2 regions of the Oceanisphaera sp. genome follow, and region 2 is predicted to be linked to the other one. Evidence: predicted binding sites of a transcription regulator. Region 2 holds the regulator's gene; the other holds the start of a gene.
What was found. The regulator sigma-54, encoded in region 2, starts transcription at its own class of promoters, with help from an activator protein. The targets are predictions, from matches to a motif close to TGGCACNGTTTTNGCTT.
Positions count from the first base shown of each region.

Region 1: a site for sigma-54 is predicted at 2,230-2,246, ahead of fliE (flagellar hook-basal body complex protein FliE). Genes of this name have one in related genera too.

Region 1 covers NZ_JBQDEX010000049.1:11,908-16,932, reverse strand. The annotation lists gene ACTHY5_RS06380 (sensor histidine kinase) at 1-182, shown strand, start outside; gene ACTHY5_RS06375 (sigma-54-dependent transcriptional regulator) at 457-1,851, shown strand; gene fliE (flagellar hook-basal body complex protein FliE) at 2,298-2,612, shown strand; gene fliF (flagellar basal-body MS-ring/collar protein FliF) at 2,624-4,333, shown strand; gene fliG (flagellar motor switch protein FliG) at 4,326-5,025, shown strand, end outside.
Region 2 covers NZ_JBQDEX010000026.1:8,547-24,026, forward strand. The annotation lists gene degS (outer membrane-stress sensor serine endopeptidase DegS) at 60-1,157, shown strand; gene murA (UDP-N-acetylglucosamine 1-carboxyvinyltransferase) at 1,295-2,551, opposite strand; gene ACTHY5_RS04045 (BolA family protein) at 2,565-2,825, opposite strand; gene ACTHY5_RS04050 (STAS domain-containing protein) at 2,812-3,096, opposite strand; gene mlaC (phospholipid-binding protein MlaC) at 3,093-3,731, opposite strand; gene mlaD (outer membrane lipid asymmetry maintenance protein MlaD) at 3,758-4,231, opposite strand; gene mlaE (lipid asymmetry maintenance ABC transporter permease subunit MlaE) at 4,238-5,017, opposite strand; gene mlaF (phospholipid ABC transporter ATP-binding protein MlaF) at 5,007-5,807, opposite strand; gene ACTHY5_RS04075 (KpsF/GutQ family sugar-phosphate isomerase) at 6,032-7,006, shown strand; gene kdsC (3-deoxy-manno-octulosonate-8-phosphatase KdsC) at 7,006-7,557, shown strand; gene lptC (LPS export ABC transporter periplasmic protein LptC) at 7,554-8,102, shown strand; gene lptA (lipopolysaccharide transport periplasmic protein LptA) at 8,071-8,601, shown strand; gene lptB (LPS export ABC transporter ATP-binding protein) at 8,604-9,329, shown strand; gene ACTHY5_RS04100 (RNA polymerase factor sigma-54) at 9,378-10,829, shown strand; gene hpf (ribosome hibernation promoting factor) at 10,852-11,139, shown strand; gene ptsN (PTS IIA-like nitrogen regulatory protein PtsN) at 11,142-11,588, shown strand; gene rapZ (RNase adapter RapZ) at 11,598-12,464, shown strand; gene ACTHY5_RS04120 (HPr family phosphocarrier protein) at 12,451-12,726, shown strand; gene mgtE (magnesium transporter) at 12,766-14,127, shown strand; gene pmbA (metalloprotease PmbA) at 14,304-15,480, opposite strand, start outside.

The DNA of each region.
Region 1 (5,025 bases), on a different contig from region 2:
GCATGGATGATGCTGTGCTAAATAAAGTGTTTACCCCATTTTTTACTACGCGTAGCCAAGGCACTGGCTTAGGGTTAGCTGCGTTAATGGCAGTGATGCGCGCCCACCAAGGCCGAGTGTCGGTGCAGTCTGAGTTAGGTAAAGGCAGTTGTTTTAGCCTGTGGTTGCCTTGCAGCACCTAGCACCCAGCTAAATATAAGATTAAAAATTTTTGCCACGGAATATTTGAAGGGCAATGTTGAATTTTGAATGAAGTGCAAAAGATAAAACTTGGATTGCCGCGCTTCGCTCGCAAAGACGACAAAACGGGACCGTGTACTTAGAAAAAACGTAATTGCTGTTATGGGGTTGGCCCTTACCATTAAACGTTTCGTTCTTATGTTGAGTTTTTGTGGATTTAGCGGATTCCGTTGCAAAGAGGTTTTAGGTTTGGTGTTAGACATTAAGGACACTTTTATGAGCAATGATGTAGCGCCCAGTGTGGTGGATATATTAATTGTTGAAGACGATGCCGGTTTGCAAGAAGCACTGCAAGACACCTTGTTGTTAGCTGGTTATACGTGTACCGCACTAAGCAGTGCCGAAGATGCTATTGTGTATTTGCAACACAATGCCGCTAAGTTAGTGATTACTGATGTGCAAATGGCGGGCATGGATGGCTTGGGGTTATTGGAGTGGATTAATCGGCGTATTCCGGGGTTACCTGTGCTGGTGATTACAGCTTATGCTCAGGTGTCGGGGGCGGTATCGGCGATTCGGGCCGGTGCAGTAGATTATTTAGCTAAACCCTTTACGCCTGACGCTTTGCAAGCTGTGGTGTCACGTTATTTAACGCAAGATCATGAGCGCGAAGGTGACCCCATAGTAGGTGATGCCAGCAGCATTCAGCTATTACAATTGGCGACACGAGTGGCAGAGTCTGAGGCCAGCGTGATGATCAGTGGCCCTAGCGGCACGGGTAAAGAGGTGCTGGCGCGCTTTATCCATCAAAAGTCAGCGCGGGCTAAGGCGGCATTTGTAGCCATTAACTGTGCGGCTATTCCTGATAATATGTTAGAAGCCACGCTGTTTGGCTATGAAAAGGGGGCTTTTACCGGAGCGGTGCAGGCGAACCCGGGGAAGTTTGAGCAAGCCCATGGCGGCACCCTGTTGTTAGATGAAATTACCGAAATGGATTTAAGCTTGCAGGCTAAGTTGCTGCGAGTGCTACAAGAGCGAGAAGTCGAGCGCTTAGGTGGTCGTAAAACTATCCAGCTGGATGTTCGCGTTTTGGCCACCAGTAACCGAGACTTGCGCCAAGCAGTCACCGATGGCCATTTTCGAGAGGATTTGTATTATCGGTTAAATGTATTTCCACTACATTGGCCAGCCTTAGTTGAGCGCCCTGGCGATATTGTGCCGTTAGCCGAGTATTTGCTGCAGCGTCATGCCAAAGAGTTAGGCCGTGGGCCATTACAACTAAACGCACAAGCCAAGGCGCGTTTGCAGGCGTGGCACTGGCCGGGCAATGTGCGTGAGCTGGGCAATGTTATTCAGCGAGCACTTATTTTAGCGCAGGGGCATGACATTGCCGCCGCCGATATTTTACTGGATGATGCCGGTGTGCCGGCACCTGCTGCTAGTCAGCCCCCGCCCAGCTCACCAGTACCTGAGCATAAAGACGGTATGCAGCCAGTGGGTGAAGAGCAAAGCTTAGGTCGTGAGTTGGTAAGCCAAGAGCAGCAAATTATTTTAAATGCTTTGCAAACATACGGTGGCAGCCGCCAAGAAGTGGCAGACAAGTTAGGCATTAGCCCCCGAACCTTGCGTTATAAGCTGGCACGTATGCGCGAAGCTGGGGTAGAGGTTTAAGGGCAGCGCCGAGCGCCAAGCGCCCAGGACCAAGCTTACCCCTTTAGGGTAGCTGTCAGTTAAAGAATACAGCGGTTGGCGTAAAACGTATAGAAAGCCGGAAGCTGGAAGCGCTAAGCTATACAAAAACACTGCGGTACCTTTATTGTCGGTTTTACTTCCGGTTTCAAGCTTATTACTGTCTGTTAGATGGATTGCCGCGTCGCTGCGCTCCTCGCAATGACGGCTAAGCCCCTTCGGAGAGCTGTCAGTTAAAGAATACGCGCCGAGCTAGACTATAAACAGCGGTTTTGATTTTTTCGTACAGCATTCGGCTGCTTGCTTGGTGCTTGGCGCTAAATTTTCTTCACTATTTATTTTGTGCGCTTGTATATATACTGGCCTATTGTTTGCATTAACTATATTGCGATTATACTTTTTGCTTAATTTTAAGGGGATTGTTAACCATGGATGTAAAAGCTTCGGCCTTAATATCTGAAATGCAGGCGATGCAAAGCGAGCTGCAACCCTTAGCACCGGCTAATGATATTGCACAAAAACAAGATTTTTCTGCAGTATTAACCCAAGCGGTGAATAATGTGAATGCCTTGCAACACACCACGGGTGATTTGCGTAACCGCTTTGAAATGGGCGATGAAAGCGTGAGCTTAGAAAATGTGATGATTGCCGGTCAAAAGTCGAGCTTGGCTTTTGATGCAACCGTACAGGTGCGCAATAAAGTAGTAGAAGCGTACAAAACTATTATGAATATGCCGGTATAAGGATCTGATTGGTGGCTGATAATCCGTTGGTTGATACCGACAAATCTGCAGTAGCCACCAGCGAGGCCAACTCACTGGAGGCAGAAGAGCAAAAAAGCACTCCATTGGCTTTGCTGGGTAACACAGATGTGTTACGCCAAGTAATTATAGTGCTGGCGCTAGCAATTTGTTTAGCGCTGGCGGTTTTTCTATTGATGTGGGGCAAAGAGCCCGAAATGCGCCCCTTGGGTGTGTATAACAATCAAGAGCTGATTGAAACACTCGATTTTTTAGACGCGCAAAAAGTCGATTATCAAATTGATGGCAGCACAGTATTAGTACGTGCCGATGAGTTTTCTGATATTCAACTTAATTTACGTCGCTCGGGGTTAGATCAAGCCCCGCCCGAAGGCGACTCTATTTTACTATCAGATCCGGGCTTTGGTATTAGCCAACGCCTTGAGCGTGAACGCCTTAACTTAAGCCGCGAGCGTCAATTATCCCGTGTGATTGAGCAATATAACAGTGTGAGTAAGGCGCAAGTCTTGTTGGCTATTCCGCGCGAGAATGTGTTTGTACGTGATAAGCGCCAACCCAGCGCTACTGTGTTATTGAACTTGCGTCGTGGCAGTACGCTGCGCCAAGAAGAAGTGGACTCTATTGTTGATACCGTGGCCTCTGCGGTAGCCGAAATGTCTCCCGATAAAGTCACTGTGACGGATCAAAACGGACGCTTATTAAATTCAGGCTCACAAGATCCATTATCGGCCCGTACTCGTCGAGAATTTGAATTACAGCAGAAGCAAGAACGAGAATACCGACAAAAAATTGACTCTATTTTAAGTCCAGTGTTGGGTTTGGGTAATTATACGGCTGAAGTGGACTTGCGGCTCGACTTTACTCGTAAAGAACAAACCGTAAAAACCTTTAACCCTGACTTGCCCGCTGTGCGTTCAGAAATGGTGATGGAAGATAATACCTCTGGCTTGGGCGCTTTGGGTATTCCGGGGGCATTAACCAACCAACCGCCGGGTGAGTCGGATATTCCTGAAGACGCCACAGGGTTAACCGCGCAAGAAAAACGCCGTAACGAGCGCTCGCGCAAAGAGGCGACCCGTAACTTTGAGCTAGACACTACGATTAGCCATAGCCAAAGCTCGACTGGGGATATTCGCCGACTAACAGTGTCGGTGGCAGTAGATCATAAAACCATTACCAATGAAGATGGCACCACAGAGCGGGTGGCATTAAGCCAAGAAGAGCTAACGCGCATTGACCGTTTGTTGCGCGGGGGCTTAGGCTTTGATGTTAGCCGAGGCGATGCCATAGAAGTGGTAGCAGTGCCCTTTAATCGTCCGGTAATGGATGATGTTTCGGGCATCCCTTTTTATGAAAAAGCCTGGTTCTTACATCTGTTGCGCATCTTAGGTGCGGTGATTGTATTAGTGGTGCTGTTGCTTACCTTAGTGCGCCCCATGGTAAAACGCTTGCTAGGTACAGAAGAACTGCCAGAAGATGTGGATTTAGATGGGCAAAATGCCTTAATGGGCAGTGATGATTTAACCTTGCTAGCCCAGCAAGCTGAGCAAGATGAAGGTATGTTTGGTATGCGCGAAGGTCGCCTGCAGCTGCCTGATCTAAATAAAGATGAAGATGTATTGTCGGCTATTCGCGCCTTGGTAGCCAACGAGCCCGATTTAGCGGCACAAGTAGTAAGAGATTGGGTGAAGATGGATGAGTGATACCGAACAGCTAATGGTGACCGAAGATCAGCGCAAGCTGCTTGATAAAATGACCGGCACCGAAAAGGCAGCTTTGTTAATGTTAAGTTTGCGTGAAGAAGATGCCGCGCAAATTTTTCGCCATCTTGACCCTAAACAGGTGCAGCGTTTAGGGATGAAAATGGCGGCGGTGGGTGATTTTGGCCCCGATAGAGTGGGGGCGGTACACCGTTTATTTATTGAAGATATTCAGCGCTTTACCAAAATTGGAGTGGGCAGCCAAGACTTTGTGCGTAATGCCTTGGTAGCAGCTTTGGGTGAAGATAAAGCCGGGCGTTTGGTTGACCAAATTTCGGCTGGTGCAGGCTCGCGCGGCTTAGACTCATTAAAATGGATGGACGCGCGACAAGTGGCGGGCATTATTTTAAACGAGCACCCGCAAATTCAAACCATAGTGTTGTCGTACCTTGATCCGGAGCAAGCCGCCGAAATATTGCAATTATTTGCTGAGCCTGTGCGCCTTGATTTGGTAATGCGTATTGCCGAGCTTGAAGAAGTGCAACCTGCGGCCTTGCAAGAACTGAACGATATTATGGAAAAACAATTTGCCGGCCAAAGTGGTGCTAAGGCGGCGAAAATGGGCGGCCTAAAAGCGGCGGCCAATATTATGAACTACTTGGATACCTCGGTAGAAGGGGTGCTGATGGACTCTA
Region 2 (15,480 bases):
ACTGTTTGCTTTATGTTATGCTGTTGATCCCTTGCCATCAGCTGACTTTGATTGTTTTTATGCGCCTACCTTCGCTTATAACATTTTTTCTTCAGGCCGCCGCCTTCGGCACGCTGATGGCGCTATTGCTGCTGCTGCTCTTTCCGCAACTTAAAAACCAGCCTTTTGAGCATTGGTGGCGTAACCAACAAGTGGGTATATCTAGTTTCTCTTATGCCGCTAATCGTGCTGGGCCTGCGGTAGTCAATATTTACACCCGTAGCTTTCAACATGACAAGCAAGCGCCCCAGTTAAGTGCTACCAGTTTAGGCTCTGGGGTTATCATGTCGAAAAAAGGTTATGTACTAACCAATTATCATGTGATTGCAGATGCCGATCAGGTCATTGTGGCATTGCAAGACGGTCGTATTCTTAATGGTGAGGTCATCGGCTTTGATGTGCCTACCGACTTAGCGGTGTTAAAAATTACTGCCGAGCAATTGCCGGTAATCCCACAAGATAATGAGTTAGCTCCACAAGTTGGCGATATTGTGCTGGCCATTGGCAACCCTTATAACGTGGGGCAAACCATTACCCAAGGTATTATTAGTGCCACTGGACGCGCGGGCTTATCTAGCATGGGCCCAGACAGCAATGGTCGCCAAGACTTACTGCAAACCGACGCCGCCATTAACGCTGGTAACTCAGGTGGCGCGCTAATTAATGTGTACGGTGAAATCGTCGGTATTAACACCGCCTCATTTCAAAGTTTGGCACATCAAGAAAGCTACGGCATTAACTTTGCTATTCCTTATGCCTTAGCAGATCGTATTATGCAGGAGTTAATTAGTCATGGTCGCGTCATTCGTGGTTATTTAGGGATAAGTGGTGCCGATATTCCGCCGATGATGGCGCAATTGCTAAAGATGGGGAAGCGCACGGGCTTGTTTGTAGAAGGCCTTAATGAACAAGGTCCAGCAGCTAAGGCCGGTATTAAAAAAGAAGATGTATTATTAAAAATTAACGACCAGCCAATCCTCAATACCCGTCATGCCATGGATAAAGTCGCAGAAACCCATCCAGGAGACGTTATTAACATCACCTTACTACGTGATGGCAAATTATTAACCCTACCTATTACCGTAGAAGAAGATAACCGCTTTCAACGCTTGCGCTAGCCCCAACCCTATGGAAAGCCGTAAGCTGTCAGTCAAAACTTAAACACAAAAATGGCCCAGATGTATTACATCTGGGCCATTTTGAGTTGTTAAGCTGTACAGCTGATAGCTTACGGCTGACCGCTTAAGGCTGTGCGTTAAGCTTTAATGCGTTCGATCTTACCGCCTAAGGCTGACAGCTTATCTTCAATAAACTCATAGCCGCGATCGATATGATAAATACGATCAACCGTAGTGCTGCCGTGTGCCACAAAGCCGGCCAATACTAAGCTTGCAGAAGCTCGTAAGTCGGTCGCCATCACAGTAGCACCAGAGAGTTGCTCTGTATCATCACAAATTGCCATATTACCATTTAGCTCGATACTGGCTCCCATGCGATTTAGCTCAGGAACGTGCATAAAACGATTTTCAAAAATAGTTTCAGTAACACGACCTACCCCTTTAGCGACCGCATTGAGCACAGTAAATTGCGCCTGCATATCCGTCGGAAATGCAGGATATGGGGCGGTTTTAATATCGACCGGTTTTAATACCCGCTCTGTCATATTAAGACGGATCCAGTCTTCACCGGTTTCAATATCCGCGCCCGCTTCTTTTAGCTTTACCAAGACCGCTTCTAGCAAATTAGGCGCGGCATTAAGACAGGTGACATCGCCTCCCGTTACCGCCGCCCCGACTAAGAAGGTACCGGTTTCGATACGATCAGGCTGCACACTGTATTCACCGCCGTGCAGTGCCTCTACACCGTCGATAATCAGGGTATCTTGACCAATACCTTGTATTTTGGCGCCCAAGGTATTTAAGAAGTTTGCTAAATCAACGACTTCTGGTTCACGTGCCGCATTTTCAATGGTGGTGCGCCCTTTGGCTAATACCGCCGCCATCATCAGATTTTCGGTACCGGTCACGCTCACCATATCCATTAAAATATGTGCGCCCTGCAAACGTCCATTTACCCGCGCTTTAATGTAGCCATCTTCTACGCGAATATCAGCGCCCATTTGCTCTAGGCCGTGAATATGCAAGTTAACCGGGCGCGCGCCAATAGCACAACCACCAGGCAAAGAAACATCGGCTTTACCAAAACGGGCGACAAGCGGGCCTAATGCTAAAATAGACGCGCGCATAGTGCGTACTAACTCATAAGGGGCTATGTGGCTATTAACAGCACCGGATATCACATATTGCTTATCTTGCTCGGCTACGGTTAAGCCCATAGAGGCCAAAAGCTGTAGCGTGGTATCCACGTCTTTTAACTTGGGTACATTAGATAAAGTGACTGTTTCATCACATAACAGGGTGCCAAATAATATCGGCAAAGCTGCGTTTTTAGCACCAGAAATAGTGACGTTTCCAGTAAGCCGACATGGCCCTTGTATTATAAATTTATCCATTTAGGTTCCCGCCTTAGGAAGGCATAATAAATTTGCGTTCTCGAGCCCACTGCTCGGGAGTAAACGTTTTTACGGTTAGCGCATGAATGGTGTTGTCTGCAATCAACTCCCGTAATGGTCCATTAATGGCTTGCTGTCGCTTTAAGCGACTCATCTCAGCAAACTCAGCAGAGATAGCAATCACATTACAGTGATTACCTTCACTTTTAACATAGAGTTCATCTAAAGGCAGCGCCTGCCGTAATAGTTGTTCTACTTGATTATTCAGTTCCATTTTGGCTCCCGGCAGGGGTGTCGGTTAGCTCAAAAAAAGAGCTAACTCCATATAAATCAGCAAGAGGATAAAAGCTGGCAGGGGGAGTTAACAGCACGAGTGGCTGTTGTTCTGCCGCTAATGCTTGGCTCCATTGCACTAAAAATGCTAAACCAACAGTATCTATCTCACTTAAACCACTTAAATCGGCTTGGCGATGAGTAAACAGGGTTTGGCACTGCGCCCAATAAGACGCAATATACTGGCGTGTTAATGGCTCGGTCAGCTTCATTCTTTACGTTCCAAGGGAGTAACCGGCTTGTTGGTATGAGCATGTAACTCTTGAGTGACTTGCTCAATTCCTTTTTGACGAATAAGGCCGCTGAGTTCACCTTGCTTTGCAGACAACAAGCTAATGCCCTCAGCAATCATGTCAAATACGCGCCACTCGCCAGTACGATTATTTTTGCGCAGCTTAAACTCCAGCTGAATAGTCGGCTTGTTTGGCTCTAATACCGCCACCGGAATAGAGACCAATTTGTCTTCATCCGTTACCTGACCGGTACCAATATCTAAGGTTTGATCGTCATACGCGGCCAGTGCATCAGCATAAGTTACCACTAAATACTCACTAAAGGCGTCTACAAACTGTTCCCGTTGCTCTGCCGTGGTGTCGTTAAGTTGCTTACCAATAACCCGATAGGCAGAAAAGCGTACATCTACTCCCGGTAGCATTTCTTCGCGCACTATAGTGCGCAAGTACTTAGGGTCAGCCTTAATTTTTTGCTGTTCGTTATTAAGTCTATCAAAAGTGCTTTGTGCCACTTCGTCCATTAGCTGATACGGGTTTTCTAACGTTAAGGCAGTAGCCAAAGGTGCCCAAGTACCGGCTATTAATAGTAGACCTGAAACTAATAATTTTTTCATTGTGTGCTCCAATAAGGTGCTACGGCTTAGTTATCACCAATAGAATAAATAAACTTGCCAATCAGCTCTTCTAACACTAATGCAGATTGAGTATCAGTAATAAAGTCTCCATCGCTTAACATACCAATCCCCATGTCTTCGTCGGCAAAGCCTGGGCTCAACCCTAAGTATTGCTCACCTAATAGGCCTGAGGTTTGAATGGCCGCCGTGCTGCTTTCAGAAAAATCACCTGCGCTGCGGCTCACCGTTAACGTAATAACCGGTACTTGGTCCTTTTCGTCAAGTTGTATATCGCTTACTCGGCCTACCACAACCCCTCCCACTTTAATGGGTGAGCGTACTTTTAGTCCGCCAATATTATCGAACTTAGCATAAAGCGTGTAAGTCTCGCCTTGCCCCTTAACATTCACTCCAGCCACTTTAAATGCCAGCAGTAATAGGGCACCAATTCCGGCTAGCATAAAGCAGCCAACACTTAATTCTAATTTGCTGTATTTCATCTCATTTTATCCAAACATGACGACGGTAAGCACAAAGTCGAGCCCCAATACCGCCAAAGAAGAATGAACCACAGTACGGGTCGTGGCTTGACTGATCCCTGCTGCAGTTGGCTTGGTATCAATACCATTAAACAACGCAATCCAGGTTACAACGAGGGCAAATACCAAACTCTTGATAAAGCCTTGCATTATATCTTGATTAAACTCCACCGCCGATTGCATAGCAGACCAAAATCCGCCTTCATCAACGCCTAACCAGTCTACGCCAACTAATTTAGCCCCCCAAATACCAACAAGGCTAAACATCAGCGCCAGTAAAGGCATACTGATCATGCCGGCCCAAAAACGCGGAGCCACCACTCGGCGCATCGGATCAATGCCCATCATTTCTAGACTGGATAACTGCTCTGTCGTTTTCATTAAACCAAGCTCAGCGGTAAGCGCCGATCCGGCCCGCCCTGCAAATAATAAACCAGTCACCACAGGACCTAATTCTCGCAGTAAAGACAGCGACACCAAAGGCCCCAGCATGCCATCGGCACCAAAGTCGACTAAAACGTTATAACCTTGTAGTGCCAGCACCATACCAATAAACAGGCCAGAGACTAAAATAATGGCAACCGACTGCACGCCCACCACGCGTAATTGCTCCACCAAGAGTGGAAAATGCTTTTTCGGTTGCGGGCGACCGACTAAGGCATGAGTTAGCATAATGCCGGCGCGTCCGCCCGCCGTCACACTGTCGATGCCACGACGGCCCAAGCGCCCTATTACATCAATCAACATGCGTTAACGACTCCCTAAATGATGGCGCTGGATAATGAAAGGCCACAGGCCCATCGGCCTCGCCTTGTAAAAACTGCACCAGCTGCGGATCCCGCTGCAAACGTAACTCTTCAGGGGTGCCCGCGGCTATGACTTTTTTATTGGCAATAATATAAGCATAATCTGCAATGCTCATCACCTCATCAACATCGTGGGTAACCACAATCGAGGTCAACCCTTGCGCCTTATTAAGCTCGGCAATGAGCTTTACCAACACCGCCATACTAATAGGATCTTGGCCAGCAAAAGGCTCATCATACATAATTAATTCAGGGTCTTGAGCAATCGCCCTGGCCAGCGCAGCACGCCGAGCCATACCACCAGATAACTCTGAGGGCATTAAATGTGCAGCACCACGCAATCCCACAGCTTCTAATTTCATTAACACTGTGGTTTCGATAATGGCATCAGGCAATCCACTGTGTTCGCGCAACGGAAACGCCACATTCTCAAATACCGACATGCCGGTAAATAAGGCGCCACTTTGAAAAAGCATTCCCATGCGCTGACGCTCTTGATACAAATGCGAGCGCCCCATGTTAGGGATAGACTGACCATCAAATAAAATCTCACCACTGTGTGGCTTAATCTGGCCGCCAATTAAGCGTAACATGGTGGTTTTACCAATACCGCTCGGCCCCATAATGGCGGTAATTTTACCTTTAGGGATCTGCAGGTTAATACGGTCGTATAAGGTCCGATCACCGTGGCCAAAGCAAAGATCCTTTATTTCTACTAGGTTCTGGCTCAAACTGATTCCCCAATGAAAAGAAGGAATTGTATGAGTTCCCCGATCGTTCAGCAACCCAAAAGCGCCATAGCTTGCATTCAGCTCCCTGTTCTCATCTTTAAACACCTCAGTGAGGCGCCAAGCCTTGACGTCAATACCGCCAGAAATGCTAACTGGTTATTTTGTTAGTCGCATATCATCACCAGCTTTTCTATAATAGAGGCGCCCTACCTGCGGAGAACAAGATGACAGCGGAATTTGATTACCAAAAAACAGCCCAACGTGTACTCGATATTGAAAAAGCCGCCATTGATGGCTTATACCAGTATTTGGATCACGCTTTTAATCAAGCTTGTAGCCTAATGTTACACTGCACCGGTAAGATCGTCGTCACCGGCATGGGAAAATCGGGCCACATCGGCCATAAAATAGCCGCAACGTTAGCCAGCACAGGGACACCGGCTTTTTTTGTCCACCCCGGCGAAGCCAGCCATGGTGACTTAGGCATGATTGGCAAAGATGATGTGGTGATTGCCTTGTCTAACTCGGGTGAAAGCAGTGAAATTATTGCTCTATTACCTGTGCTTAAGCGCCGCGGTATTCCACTGGTGTGCCTTACCGGTAACCCCGCATCAACCATGGCGCGAGAAGCAAATTTTCATTTATGCACCCACGTAGAACAAGAAGCTTGTCCATTAGGCTTGGCCCCTACAGCCAGTACCACAGCCGCACTGGTGATGGGCGATGCATTAGCAGTGTCATTACTCGAAGCGCGTGGCTTTACGGCCAACGACTTTGCACTTAGCCACCCTGGTGGAGCATTAGGCAAACGCTTGTTATTGCGGGTCGCCGACATAATGCACCAAGGCAATAGTGTGCCTAAGGTAACACTCAATACCCTTATAATTGATGCGCTACTGGAAATTGGTCGCACCGGTTTAGGCTTTAGTGCCGTGGTTGATGAACAAGCGCGTTTAGTCGGTATTTATACCGACGGCGATTTACGCCGTACTCTGGATCAAAAGATAGATGTGCACCACACTATGATTAAGCAAGTGATGACAACAAGCTGCACCACAGTCCATGCCGGCATGCTCGCAGCAGAAGCGGTACAGCTAATGGAAGAGAAAAAAATCAGCGGCCTGCTGGTGCTCAATGAAGATCACCAGCCCATTGGGGCCTTTAATATGCATGATGTATTGTTGGCAGGAGTTATTTAATGGAAGAGTCTGGCTTATATGGTCCTGTAGCCACCACAGTATGGCGCAACTTGGCTAAAGTGCAGTTACTGATTTGTGATGTAGACGGTGTGTTATCTGACGGTAATATTTACTTGGGCAACCAAGGTGAAGAATACAAGAGTTTTAATACCAAAGACGGTTTTGGCATAAAAGCCCTGCAAAATATTGGCATCACAGTGGCTATTATAACGGGGCGCAACTCCACCATAGTCGCCGAGCGCATGGCCTCACTGGGTGTAGAGCATGTTTATCAAGGGCAAAGCGATAAGATGCAAGGCTATCACGCTCTCATGACCGACTTACACCTAACCCCAGAGCAGGTTGCCTATATTGGCGATGATGTAGTGGACTTACCGGTAATGCAACACTGCGCCTTGGGTGTCGCTGTGGCTGATGCGCACCCTAAAGTGCGCCAGCAGGCAGACTATGTGACTCACTTAAAAGGTGGCCAAGGGGCGGTACGTGAACTGTGTGATTTGATACTAGAAGCCCGAGGACAATTAGCTCATGCCCAAGGTATGAGTATATGAGCCGTCAAACGGGGTGGTTTTTCGGCCTATTTGTATTGGCATTAGCCTGCTGGCAGTGGTTTAAACCCAGTGATGAACAAGTGATTACCCAGCAGAACTATCAACCTGATTTTATCGCCAAAAATTTGGTGAGTGTGCAATATAACAAACTGGGGTTGCCCTATCGTGGATTAGAGGCCGAATACGCCGAGCACTACCAACCACTGGCCATGACCCTAATGGAAAAACCTGTTATCTTGCTTTATTCACCTAGTGGCCAGCCCCAATGGCAACTGAGTGGTGATGAAGGCATGTTAAATACAGACGACAACCTGGTGTTAAACGGCACTGTGGTAGGTAAAGGGCTGCAAGCGAACAGCCCCGTCAAAACTTTAACAACCGAATATCTCGAGCTGGACTTTATTAATAACCAATTGCGATCTAATCAAGTAGTACAGTTAACTAGCCCAAACTATCAGGCACAAGGCAGAGGTTTGCTTGGCAAAATCGATCAACAAACGGTGGAATTACTGCATGATACCCAAGCAACGTATATTACTCCTTAGCGTGAGTAGCCTGTTAGCATTGAGCCTCAATGGGGCTCATGCTAAAGAGTCTGACTATAATCAGGCAGTCACTATTGATGCGGGTCGTCAACTCGTTGAACTGGCAGACAACAAAGTGACCTTCACTGATAAAGTGGTAGTAAAACAAGGTACCTTAGATGTGCGTGCCAGTAAGTTAGTGGTGATTCGTAATGATAAAGGCCTGCAATCTATGACGGCCTATGGCGCTCCTGCCACCTATTACCAAGTGTTAGACAGTGGCGAGCCAATAAGAGCTCAAGCTAATCAGATTAATTACGATATAACGTCTCGCACCATGACACTGCTAAACAATGCACAAATCAAGCAAAACGATAATATAGTGACGGGTTATCGTATTCGTTATTTTATCGACAAAGAGCAAATGGAAGCCGAAAGCCAAGGCGGGCAAGATCGGGTAACCACAGTGTTTTTGCCTGAAAAGCAACAAAAATCGACTAAAGATGAGGCTCAAAAGTAATCATGGCCACGCTAAAAGCGCGCAATCTCCAAAAAAGTTACAAAGGGCGTCAGGTAGTAGCTGATGTCAGTATGACAGTAAATACCGGCCAAATTGTTGGTCTGCTTGGCCCCAATGGCGCCGGCAAGACCACCTCTTTTTATATGATTGTGGGCTTAGTACAAAGCGATGCCGGCAGTATCGCCATAGATGAACAAGATATTAGTCATCAACCCATGCACTTACGGGCCCGCAGTGGCATTGGTTATTTACCGCAAGAAGCGTCTATCTTTCGCCGTTTAAGTGTATCTAATAACATAATGGCGGTATTAGAAACACGCAAAGATTTAAGCTCAGACGAGCGCACAGAAAAAATGGAACAACTACTCGAAGAGTTTAATATTACCCATATTCGAGATAATACCGGCATGAGCTTGTCCGGTGGTGAGCGCAGACGAGTGGAGATTGCCCGCGCACTCGCCGCTGATCCCCGCTTTATTTTGTTGGATGAACCTTTTGCCGGTGTCGATCCTATATCAGTACTCGATATTAAAAAAATTATATTGCACCTGCGAGACAGAGGCTTAGGCGTGTTAATTACCGACCACAATGTGCGTGAAACGCTTGATGTGTGTGAACGCGCCTATATTGTTAGCCAAGGCCACCGTATAGCCGCTGGCACACCAGCCGAAATACTTAATAATGAACAGGTCAAGAAAGTCTATCTTGGTGAGCAATTTAGCCTCTAACGGCACCGCTGTAGCCATTCGCGGTTGATATGGAAGGACTTTTTTACAATGAAGCCAATTCTTCAATTACGCATGGGCCAGCAGCTGACCATGACGCCTCAGCTGCAACAGGCCATTCGCCTGTTGCAGCTATCGAGCTTGGAGTTGCAACAAGAAATTCAACTTGCACTTGATAATAACCCCCTGCTTGAGCAAGAGGAGCAAGACGAACAGAGCGAGGCAGAATCTCAAACAGCAGCCCCTCAGCAAAATGATCAGCTAGCCACCGACAAAGCGATGGAACAGCACCAGCTATCAGATGATTTGCCAATGGACACCCAGTGGGAGGAAATTTACACCGCTTCGTCTGGTAGTACTAACGCAGGCTTACCTGAAGGCATGGACGATACGGTGTACCAAGGGGAAACAACCGAAACCTTACAAGATTACCTGTTATGGCAGATGCAACTGACCCCCTTTAGCGATACCGACCAAGCTATCGCCTTAGCGATTATTGATGCCATTGACGACGCCGGCTATCTCAGCCTAGATATAGACGCCCTATTAGCCAGCGTATCAGGTGGGGAGCAGCATATTGAAGCAGACGAGGTGGAGGCGGTACTTAAACGTATTCAACATTTTGATCCTTTAGGTGTTGCAGCACGCAGCGTACAAGAGTGCTTATCAATTCAACTCCATGCCCTGCCCCACGACACCCCATGGCTAAGTGATGCCCTAGCAGTGCTTGAGCATCACATGGATTTGCTAGGTAACCGCGATTACCGTACCTTGCAGCGTAAGGCCTGCCTTAAAGAAAATGAGCTAAGAGACGTATTAGCGCTAATTCAACAGCTTGAGCCGAGGCCGGGTAGTCGCATACTGCAGTCAAACTCTGAATATGTAATCCCCGATGTAGTGGTCAGCAAACGCAAAGGCACTTGGGTGGCCGAACTAAATACAGATGCAATGCCAAAGGTGCGACTAAACCAAACCTATGCCGCTATGGCAAGCAGTGCGAAGGGCACAGAAGATAGCCAGTACATTCGCAACCACCTGCAAGATGCTAAGTGGTTTATCAAAAGCCTAGAAAGCCGAAATGAGACCTTACTCAAGGTTGCTAATTGTATTGTTGACCAACAACAGGCATTCTTTGAGTATGGAGCAGAGGCCATGAAACCCATGGTGCTCAATCAAGTGGCCGATGTGGTAGAAATGCACGAATCCACCATCTCGCGAGTGACCACACAAAAATTTTTACACACGCCAAGAGGCGTGTTTGAGCTGAAGTATTTTTTCTCCAGCCATGTAGGAACCGAAAGCGGCGGAGAATGTTCATCCACCGCTATTCGTGCTTTAATCAAAAAATTAGTCGGAGCAGAAAACCCGGTTAAGCCGTTGAGTGATAGCAAAATTGCTCAACTGCTGGCTGAGCAAGGGATAAAGGTGGCGAGACGCACCATCGCTAAATATCGAGAGTCGCTGGCCATCCCCCCTTCCAATCAACGTAAACGCCTGATGTAGGCCGACCTAGAAGGAAGACATTATGCAAATAAATTTGACTGGACACCATGTAGATATCACAGACTCATTACGTGATTATGTTAACAGCAAGTTCTCTCGTCTAGAGCGCCATTTTGATAATATAACCAACGCACACGTCGTTCTTACCCTAGAAAAAGTGCAAAAAGTAGCTGAAGCAAGAATACTGCTTAGCGGCGGTGAAATTTTCGCCAACGCAGAAAGTGAAGATATGTACGCCGCGATAGACAGCTTAATTGATAAGCTCGATCGCCAAGTCATTAAACACAAAGAGAAGCTTAAGCAAAAATAACCATGGAAGTCGCCGATATATTAAGCAGGGATTGCACGCGCAGTGCAATCCCCTGCACAAGCAAAAAACGCGCTCTGGAAATCATCAGTGAACTAGCCGCCCAGCATCTTAACGTTAACAGCCAGCAGTTATTTGACTGCCTGTTAGCCAGAGAAAAAATGGGTACCACCGGCATAGGTAATGGCATTGCCATTCCTCATGGCCGTATTAGTGATGATAACCAAGCCACCGCCGTGTTACTGACCTTTGCTGAACCAGTAGAGTTTGATGCTATTGATAATCAGCCGGTCAGTTTAGTATTTGCACTGCTTGTACCTGAACAAGAGTGTAAGCAACATCTTAAAACACTGTCATTGATTGCCGAAAAGCTCAGTGACAAACAGATTTGCAAACAGCTACGTCAAGCCAGTAGTGATGACGAGCTCCATCAAATCATGATTTCTTCTTAAGGGGGAACTATGCAGCTGGTAATCGTCAGTGGTCGTTCTGGTTCGGGAAAAACCGTCGCGTTACGGGTACTTGAGGATTTAGGCTATTATTGTGTCGATAACCTGCCGGTAGAGCTCTTACCCGATTTGGTTAAAATGCGGCGCAACAAGCCCGGCGAAGTAGCTGTGAGTGTTGACGTACGTAACCTCCCCGACAGTAATGAAAAAATGGAAAGCTGTTTAGACCAAGTTCGTAATATAGAAGGTGTAAGCCTATCAAATATCTTTATTGATGCCGATAATGCCGCACTTATTCGCCGCTTTGGTGATACCCGCAGGCTACACCCTCTGTCTCGGCTCAGCCTCACACTGGATGAAGCTATTCGCCAAGAGACCCACCTATTAGCGCCTTTATCATCGGCGGCTGATTTGCGCATTGATACCTCAGATCTCAGTATTCATGACTTAAGCGAAATTATCCGCGCTCGAATATTGGGTAAAAAGGAACGTGAATTAAACTGGGTGTTTGAATCCTTTGGCTATAAATTTGGTATCTCTCAAGATGCTGATTTTGTATTTGATGCCCGTTTTTTACCTAACCCACACTGGATTGCCGAATTGAGGCCTTTTACTGGCCAAGATGAGCCTGTGGCTAATTATTTAAATAGCCAGCTTGAAGTGAGCAAATACCGCTGGCAAATAGAAAACCTCCTGGTCACTTGGATGCCGCATCTTGAGCGTAACAACCGCAGTTATGTCACTGTGGCCATTGGCTGTACTGGAGGTAAACACAGATCTGTATATCTGGTAGAGCAATTAGCTGCCTCGTTTAAAAAAATGGGTAAGAGTGTGCAACTGCGCCACCGTACCTTGGAAAAACACCATGCGGAGAATTGAGCGTGATCTCAAAATTGTCAATAAACTCGGATTACATGCTCGCGCCGCTATTCAGCTAGTACAAGTCACCGAGCAATTTGATGCCATAGTGACCGTATGCAGCCACGAAAAACAAGCCCCCGCTAACAGCGTTATGGGGCTGCTGATGCTTGAAACCGCTCAGGGTCACGCCATTCGGGTCGTGGCAGAAGGACAAGATGCCGAGGCGGCAATGGATGCTGTTTCACGCCTCGTCGCCGACCGCTTCAATGAGGCAGAATAACGGCTTAATGAGCTGTTTTAAAATAAAGCGGGAGCATTGATGTCAGATCCATCAGACAAACCTAGTCCAGCAGAACATTTAGATACTATCAATCAAGCACTTAATAGTGGCATGTTCGTGCATGTTCGCCGCCAGTTACAACAAATGCGCCCAGGTGATGTAGCCTGGTTACTAGAAGCCTCCCCTACCCCCAGCCGTAAAGTATTTTGGCAACTGATTGATCCCGACGAATACGGTGAAATACTAGAAGAGCTCTCAGAAGAAGTCAGAGACGGCATTATCCGGCTGATGGACGCTGATAAGCTGGCCAGCGCACTCGAAGACATGGAATCGGATGATCTGGCTGATGTATTGCGCGATCTCCCCGAGCAATTACTAAATCAAGTACTGACGCAAATGGATGAGCAAGACAGGCTGCGCGCCAAGCAGGCACTGTCTTATCCAGAAGACACAGCCGGCTCTATGATGAGCACTGAGTTCATCAGCTTGCGGGCAGATATTAGTATTGAAGTGGTCTTGCGCTACTTACGTTTGCATCACGAGTTACCCGAAGGCACAGATACCTTATATGTGGTGGATAAAAACAATCGTTTATTAGGTGATATATCCCTAGCTCGCCTGTTAGTGCAAGACCCTAATACCTTAGTTGCCGACGCCATGGACACCCAAGTAGAAGCCATTCCGCTGCTTATGACAGATACCGAAGCGGCCAACCTTTTTGAACGACACGACTGGCTATCGGCACCAGTTGTCGATCAGAACTACCAACTACTGGGTCGGATCACCATAGATGATGTGGTGGATATTATTCGAGAAGATGGCGAGCATACCATGATGGGGATGGCGAACATGGATGACGACGAAGATACCTTCGCCCCAGTCACCACCAGTGCTAAACGCCGCTCTATTTGGCTTACCGTTAATTTAGGGACAGCGCTATTAGCCGCCAGCGTGTCTAATATGTTTGAAGACACCCTATCGCAATTGGCAACCCTAGCCGTCTTAATGACCATAGTGCCGTCTATGGGGGGCATTGCCGGCAACCAAACGTTAGCCTTGGTGATCCGCGGCATGGCTGTGGGACATATCGGAGACAGTAACGCCCGCTGGTTGCTCACCAAGGAAGCATTAGTTGGGCTTATTAATGGCTTATTGTGGGCAGTGATGGTGGCGTTAGTGGTGGCCTTTTGGAAAGATAGCTGGAAAATTGGCGTAGTGCTGGGCTTGGCGATGTTTATTAATTTGTCGGTGGCCGGTATAGCAGGCGCCGCGATCCCCATGATTATGCGCAAGTTCAATATCGACCCTGCCCTCGCCGGCTCAATGGCCCTTAACACTATTACCGACATTATCGGCTTGTTATCTTTCTTAGGGCTCGCCACCTTAATGCTCATTAACTAATGCCGCGCGTACGCTTTACGCGAAACAACACGGCAATCTATAGAAAAATCGGCGGCTCTTTTTGGGCCCAAATAAAAAGCACCGCCCCTTAGGTGCGGTGCTTTTTGCTTACAGCTGCCCGAAGGGCTATGTTTTATCGGTAGCTAGGTGCTTGGCGCCGGGCGCTCGGCGCTGCCCTACTGCCCCCCAATTTTCATTTCATCAATCAATACCGAGCCGGTACGCAGACTAGAGCGTAACTCGGTATCTGTACCTACGGCTTGAATACCGGCAAACATATCTTTTAAATTGCCGGCTATGGTGAGCTCTTCTACCGGATAGGCAATTTCTCCGTTCTCAACCCAAAAACCGGCCGCGCCTCGTGAGTAATCACCGGTGACAATATTGACCCCTTGGCCCATCATTTCTGTCACCAAAAGACCGGTTCCCATCATTTTTAGCAACTGCGCTAGACTTTGGCCGGTATTGGCGATTGTCCAGTTATGAATACCACCGGCATGGCCTGTCGGCTCCATATCCATTTTACGTGCGGCATAGCTGGGTAATAAATAGCTTTGCAAACGACCTTGCTCAATAATACGACGCTCCAGCGTACGCACCCCTTCATTATCAAAGGGCGAGCTGGCTAAGCCCTTATGTAAATGCGGCTGCTCATGAATATCAAACCACTCAGGAAAAATACGCTCACCTAAGGTATCCAACAAAAAGGACGATTTGCGATATAAGTTACCGCCGCTGATGCCCATGACTAAGTGACCAAATAAACTGGCCGCCACATCAGGATGAAATAATACCGGTGCCCGCGTAGTGCCCACTTTACGCGCGCCTAAGCGCCCCAAAGTGCGGCTAACGGCTTCATCGGCCACCTGCTCGGGCGTCCATAAATCAGCAAACTGGCGTGCAGTGGTATAGCCATACTCTCGTTGCATGTCGCCATCTTGTTCACCAATTAGCACACAGCTCATACCAAAACGGCTGGCGGCATAGCCTTTAACAAACCCATGGCTGTTACCATAAACCTTAATGCCTAAAGTAGTCGAAAAGCTAGCACCATCTGACTGTTTAATACGCGCATCTTGCGCCAGTGCTTGCTGCTCACAGCGTAGCGCCAGTTCAATACCATCACTCGGCTCTAAGGGGTGCGGAAAACACAATTCTAATTCAGGGGCATCCCAAGCCAGCGCCTCACTCGGGGCTAAACCGGCAAAGGGATCTGCTGTGGTATAGCGAGAAATATCCATGGCAGCCGCCACAGTACGGGCGATGGCATCGGGGCGTAAATCAGACGTAGACGCAGAACCTTTACGACCATCTCTATAGACAGCTATACCTAAGGCGCCGTCTTTATTAAAC